2 regions of the Gardnerella sp. c10Ua_31 genome follow, and region 1 is predicted to be linked to the other one. Evidence: riboswitches for the same ligand, from Rfam matches in the RefSeq annotation. Region 1 holds a riboswitch; the other holds the start of a gene.
What was found. Region 1 has a riboswitch for thiamine pyrophosphate ahead of NYP55_RS01665 (ECF transporter S component). Riboswitches for the same ligand answer to the same signal wherever they lie in the genome.
Positions count from the first base shown of each region.

Region 1 (3,418 bases):
TGTTTTGTAAAAGATGCTCCGCAAAACGATGATACGGCCTAATTGTGCTTGCTTGCCTCACTTTTGTGCTGCATCTTTTAATATAAACGTCTAAACTTTGCGATTTTCTTGGCGAATCATCTTTGTAATGCGCGCGAATCAATGAACCTGCAGCCATCGGGCGCAAACTATGGCTTAAAACGCAATCTGCTTCTAGCGGCTCCCCTAAAAGCGAGCACACAGTATTTGCCTCATCTAAATCAACATTTGCCCATCTTTGAGCAACAATATCTAGTTGAGGGTCGTTGCTTTCGTTTTCCATATTTGCTCCAATTATTGCCACAGGTTCATTGAATTGTGATATTTATTTTCGATTGTAATTGCGTTTGCAATCGTTATTATGCTTGCGATTCAAGCACATGCTGGCCGACTATTCTGGCAAATACTCGTTTGTTACGCATCCGCTTTCTAGGCTCTTTAGCGCGCAATCAAGAGGCACGCTTAAGTGGCCATTTTCACCCATCCAACGAGTGTAGTTTTCCACCAAAGCCATGTCTGCTGTACCCCAACGACCATTCTTGTCGTACCAAGACGGAATCACTTCGTCTAGCGAGGCGCGCAAAGCCTCTGGGCTAATGTGGCAAAGCGTATTTTGCAAAGCATCAACGCCAGCCTGCGGGTCTTTTCCTGCAAGTTCATAGCCCTTAACGGTTGCGCTTGCAAAGTTGCGTATTAATTGCGGATTTCGCTCAATCATCTCTTGGCGAGCGCAAACATAGTAAGAATGATGCGGAGCTACGCCAATAGAATCGAATGGAAGAACAACAACTTGATCAAATGGAAGCGAACCCTGGTATGGCTCCCACCAAGCAACGTTAATAAAAGCGTCGCACATTCCGCGCTCTACTGCTCGAATGTCTGGCTCCCATGGGCCTGGGTCAATTGTAATCAGCTTGCTAAAGTCGCCTCCGTCGGCAGCAACAGCCTGCTGAAGCTCCGTGTATAAGCGCTTAACGCCCATAGGGATTACTACGCGCTTTCCTTCTAGATCTTTGAATCGCGTAATGCCCGTGTTTTTATTTGTTATGATTCCGCCAATTTGCGATTGATTCATTACAGCAAATGACGTTAGCTTGTTTGCGCCATTTTGATGAGCCAAAAGCTGATTTAAGCGAACAAGAGCTATATCTACTTCTCCACGCTCCAAGCATGCTGGAACATCTCCACGCTCCGTATCTGTGCTTGTAAACTCTACATCTAATCCGTATTGTGCGTACAATCCGCGCTTTCTTGCAAGGTACATACCTGCGTGATTCGTCCATGGATGCACATATTCAAGACGTACTCTTAGCATACTAACTCCTTTGTTTTATAGTGATTTGTGATTTTATTATTTGCGACTTTTATTTGCGACTTAACTTGCGACTTAACTTGCAACTTTTCTTGCGACTTAACTTGCGACTTTACAAAAGTGGGCGAGGTTATTAATCCCCCGCCCACAAATAAAATCTTACTAGCAAAAGTTAAGACTTAAGCGCGTACTTCTTTGCCAGAAGCAAAACGGCTCAATGCGCCAGTAGCAGCAATACCCTTGTACAAGTACCACATAACTACACCACCAATTACAGCACCAGAAATCATGCTGCAAAGTGTGTGAATCATCATGAATGCGCCAAAGATTGGAACACCTGCGTAGTAGAACGGATAGGTTGAAACGATTCCACCCAAACCAGCTAACGCGCCAGAAAGTGCAGTCAAACCAACGTTCCACTTGCGATACATAACAAACAAGAATGCAAACTCAGCGAACAAGCCCTGAACAAAACCAGGAAGAACGGTACCAATACCGCCCCAGTGGCTACCAACAGTCAACTCAACCATTGCAGCAATAAACTCACCGAATAGTGCAGCGCCTGGCTTGCGAACCATAATAGCAGCTAAAGGACCAGCGAAGTAGAACAAACCGTAGTACAAAGCGCTAACGCCTGGAACTGGAATAAGCTTAAGAGCAGCAGAAATAGGCTCACTAATCAAGCCGATGCCCCAGAAGATAATACCAGAAGCTACAGCAATAACAACCGTGAGCGTAACATCGGCTACGTTCCAACGCAAGGATGGACGCACGGTCTCTTCTTCAACAGATGTACCCATTAGGGTCTCCTTTCATCTTTAACCAATCAAACAAAGGCGACCCTGCAGAAAACTCCGTACGTCGGCATTACCCGATTCACGTTAAACGGTTAGACAGTAATCTTCTCAGCTCTTAAAAGAGCACCCGTGCCTGATATCATTCATATTGCATCAGACAGCGAGGACAAATTTTATAAAATTCAAACATAAAATTAACAAAATCGCTCATTAAGATAATAGAAACTCTAATCAAAATACAGCGAATTAGAATTTTTTTCGCTTAAACGCATAGATCTAATAGGCTTTTCTAACCAATATTCGCACCATTGTTCAACGCATTTAGACGTTAAATCGTCAATACTTGTTCCGTCTAAATTTTGCCAATCGCCATTAATTAATGAAATCATTTGAAAACGCGCTAAATCATTGCACTTAATAGACTCTAAAGCATGATCTTTAGAGCACATAACTCCACCACTAGCTGCCGAAAAATAGTCTAAATCATTGCGTGTTGAACAAATAACGCACTCATTTAACCTAGGAGACCATCCAGCTAATTGCAATGCTCTTAAAACGTACGAAAGCGCGATTGATTCAGCACTATGCAAACTTTTAGAAAGAGCAGACAAAGCAGCTATAAGAAGATTGTATTGTGAGCAAGAATCCGAATATTGTGCGCAAGACGAGACCAAATCGTCTGCAATCTCTGCAATCATGCTAGCACAACTATACAGATTGTAATCCGCACAAATGCTACCAGCATAAGGCGAAACTAAAACCGCTTGAGAAATAACATCAAAAGTTTTGCCAGTTGCAAAAAGTGCATTAACACGCATAAATGGCTCTAAGCGCCCACCAAATCTAGATTTTAACCGCCTTACACCTTTTGCAACAGCTCGAACCTTGCCATGCTTTTTAGTGAGCATAACAATAACTCGATCAGCTTCCCCAAGAGGAAAAGTCTTAAGAACAACAGCTTCATCGTTATATAACGGCATTAATCAATAACTCTTAGCTTGTATAATCCCTAAATCTAAGTGAAAAATAGATTATTAATTATGATTTGGGTTTACAAATCCGCCAAAATTAGATTCGCCAGTATCGTCAAAATCATCTGAATCATTATTTGCTTCGCGAGAAGAATCTTCAACCGAAGTGTCAAAATGGTTCATAACAGGGAACGAAAGATCTGGAATATCTAAATTAAGACTTTGCGAAGGCTCGAACTTAGGCGAAGCAAGAAGTGAAAGATTCAAATCTCCAATGGATTTAGAATCATTTGCATTGTTATTACTTGCATTGTTAGCAT
Region 1 is NZ_JANUYG010000001.1:414,538-417,955, forward strand. Features, by position in the region: gene NYP55_RS01655 (phosphotransferase enzyme family protein) at 1-301, opposite strand, end outside; gene NYP55_RS01660 (ABC transporter substrate-binding protein) at 410-1,333, opposite strand; gene NYP55_RS01665 (ECF transporter S component) at 1,510-2,130, opposite strand; TPP riboswitch at 2,167-2,268, opposite strand; gene recO (DNA repair protein RecO) at 2,355-3,107, opposite strand; gene NYP55_RS01675 (DivIVA domain-containing protein) at 3,162-3,418, opposite strand, start outside.

Region 2 (3,418 bases), on a different contig from region 1:
AGCGTTTCCATTGTAATAGTTAATAGCATAAGCAACCCATGGCTGGCCTTTGGAGATAAAATGAATAAAATGGCCAGATCCTGTGGTTGTTACGTCTGCGTTTCCAGAAGTTACTGCAGTGTTTGCTTCTGGAGGAACATATGGCCCGCTAAATGTAACCTTTGCCTTACCAAAGATCTTATCTGCCATCTTTGTGTTATTTGAAAGAGTTGTTAAATAATTTGCAGAAGTCAAATATGCTACTCTTAAAGTTCCAGTATCTTCTTTTACTTGCTTAGTAGTATTTGTGGAAGATTTTGCGGATGATGCTTGTGTTTTATTGTTCGAGCTCCCGCATGATGCTAGGGTGATTGCTGTGCAAAGCGCGCAGAAAGCTGCTAATGCTCGCTTGCTTGTTGTAGATAATGCGAATTTAGCCATTTTATTCTCCTAATTATTTTGCTAATATTCTTAGTTCTGTTTGATTTTAACGATGGATGAACGTCGCTCAGGCATGCAAATTTTTTCTAAAAGTGTTGCAATTCCTTCAGAAAGTAGACCTGCAATCGCGTATAAAACTATGCATAGCAGCATTTGATCTGGTCTGTAAAATTCTTGTGATCTTGCAAGAACATATCCAATTCCTTTTGAAGCGTTGACTGTTTCACACGTTACCAATGCCACCCAAGACACTGATATTGCAAAGCGCAAAGCAGTCATAAAGTTAGGTAGCGCTCCTCGAAGAAGAATTGTGAAAAATACTGTTTTGCTATTTACTTTGTATGCGCGAGCTAATTCCAAGAGTTTGGGATCAATATTACGAACTCCATCCCTCATATTTACGTAGAACGTTCCAAATACGCCTATAGCAATAAGAGCTATTTTCATAGTCTCACCAATGCCTAATAAAATAATAAGCAAAGGTGCTAGTGCAGTAAAAGGAACAGACCGTAGCATGTGGCCAGGCTTGTTAATAATAATGTCGCCCAGCTTTGTGCTACCAGAAATAACTCCTGCTGGAACTGCAATTATCATTCCTAAACATAATCCTGCAATAACTCTTGTAAAACTAATTCCCAACGAAGGCCAAATTAAACCTTCTGAGTTTAATTCTTGAAAAGCGTTAATTACTTCTGCAGGTGATGGAATGTGCCTAGTCTCTTTAGGCCCAAGTGTAGCTAAAAACCATCCAATAAGTATGACAAGTGTAGAAAGCCATGGCACACATAAACGTAGTGAAGAAGATGCATTTTTTAGCATGCTCTTACAATGGCTAACCATTCGACATTCCCTTCGATAGTACTAGCTATATCAGGTTCGACGGGTATAATCTCAGCAATTACAATCAAGCAAATAATTGCACCCCGTGTCAGTTTGTTATTATTGTACAAAGGTGTGGACAAATTAACAAAAGCTTAGATTATATAGTCTTGTATGCTTAACGACTTACGCTGCGAAATAACGTCCATAAAACGCATTAATCTTAAATATGTTACACAACCAACAGATAAATAAGGAGTAGTTGTGGCAGCTATTGAAAGCGTATATGCACGCGAAATTTTGGATTCTCGTGGAAATCCTACTGTTCAGGTTTATTTGGAGACCGAAGATGGCGCTCAAGGAATTGGTTTAGTTCCTTCTGGTGCTTCAACTGGTGAGGCAGAAGCTTGGGAGCGTCGCGATGGCGATAAGTCTCGCTACCAAGGCAAGGGTACTTTGGAAGCAGTTAAGGCTGTTAACGAAGTAATCGCTCCAAAGGTTATTGGCATGGATGCCTCTGATCAGCGCGCTCTTGATGAAACAATGATCGAGCTTGATGGCACTCCAAACAAGGGCAAGCTTGGCGCAAACGCTATTCTTGGCGTTTCTCTTGCTGCTCTTTATGCTGCTGCTGAGTCTGCTGAGCTTCCTTTGTATCGCTACATTGGCGGTACAAATGGCCACATTCTTCCAGTTCCAAACATGAACATTATGAACGGTGGTGCTCACGCTGATTTTGCAACCGATATTCAGGAATACATGATTTCTCCATACGGTTTTGCTACTTATAGCGACGCTTTGCGCGCTGGCGTTGAGGTTTATCACACCTTAAAGAACGTTTTGAAGAAGGAAGGCTTGGCTACTGGTCTTGGCGACGAAGGTGGCTTCGCTCCAAAGATGAAGTCCAACGAAGATTCTTTGAAGTACATTATGGATGCAATCGAAGCTGCAGGTTACGAGCCGGGCAAGCAGATTGGTATTTCCCTCGACGTTGCTTCTTCTGAGTTCTACAACAAGGAAACTGGCAAGTATCGTTTCGACGGCGAAGAGCGCGAATCTGCTTACATGCTTGATTACTACGAGAAGCTCATTAACGAGTATCCAATCGTTTCTATCGAAGATCCATTCCAGGAAGAAGGCTGGGATGATTGGGCAGCAATCACCAAGCGTCTTGGCGATCGTTTGCAATTCGTTGGTGACGACTTGCTCGTTACTAATCCAAAGCGTTTGGCTAAGGGCATTGAGCTTGGAGCAGCTAACTCCTTGCTCGTAAAGTTGAACCAGATTGGTTCCGTTACCGAGACTCTCGACGCTATTGAGCTTGCAACCAAGAATGGCTTCACTTCTATGGTTTCCCACCGTTCTGGCGAAACCCCAGATACCACCATTTCTGATCTTGCTGTTGCTAAGAACACTGGCCAAATCAAGACTGGTGCTCCTGCTCGTGGCGAGCGTATTGCTAAGTACAACCGCTTGCTTGAGATTGAAGAAGAGCTTGGTTCTACTGCTCAATATGCTGGTTACAGCGCATTCAAGGCTTGCAAGAAGTATATGAAGTAATATGCTAGAGCTTTTATAAGTTCTACGTAAGTCTTGTTTAAGATCTAGACTGTAGCATAATTCGGCCAGTCGCATTCATGCGATTGGCCGTTTTTCGTATATTTTAGCGATTTTTTGAAAAAATATATAAATTTTTCTAAAATTACTTTCATTCTCATCAAAATAGTGCTATTTTTTATGGAAAACTAAAAACGGAAGGAGATGTTTCATATGAGAAAAGTCGCAGTTATAGGCATGGGAAACGTTGGTGCAGCAGTAGCGCATCAACTTGTTGTTGGCGGTCATGCTGATGATTTGTATCTTTATGATACAAACGAGGCAAAAGTGAATGCCGACGCATTGGATTTTGAAGATTCAATGGATAATGTGCCTTTTAACCTTAATATTACGGTTAATGATTATGAAGCATTAAAAGACGTAGAGGTAATTGTAAGCGCCTTGGGTCACATAAAGCTTTTGGATGTTCCTCATCCAGATCGTTTTGCAGAGCTTAAGTATAATCGTAAGGAAGTTGCAGAAGTTGGTGCAAAGATTAAGGCTTCTGGATTCCACGGTGTTTTGATTGACATAACTAATCCTTGCGACGCTATTTGCCAGCTTTACAAGGAAGCTACTGGTC
Region 2 is NZ_JANUYG010000003.1:146,500-149,917, forward strand. Features, by position in the region: gene NYP55_RS05685 (ABC transporter substrate-binding protein) at 1-420, opposite strand, end outside; gene NYP55_RS05690 (ABC transporter permease) at 451-1,239, opposite strand; TPP riboswitch at 1,250-1,356, opposite strand; gene eno (phosphopyruvate hydratase) at 1,504-2,799, shown strand; gene NYP55_RS05700 (L-lactate dehydrogenase) at 3,010-3,418, shown strand, end outside.
Region 2: another riboswitch for thiamine pyrophosphate. It lies ahead of NYP55_RS05690 (ABC transporter permease); the one in region 1 lies ahead of NYP55_RS01665 (ECF transporter S component).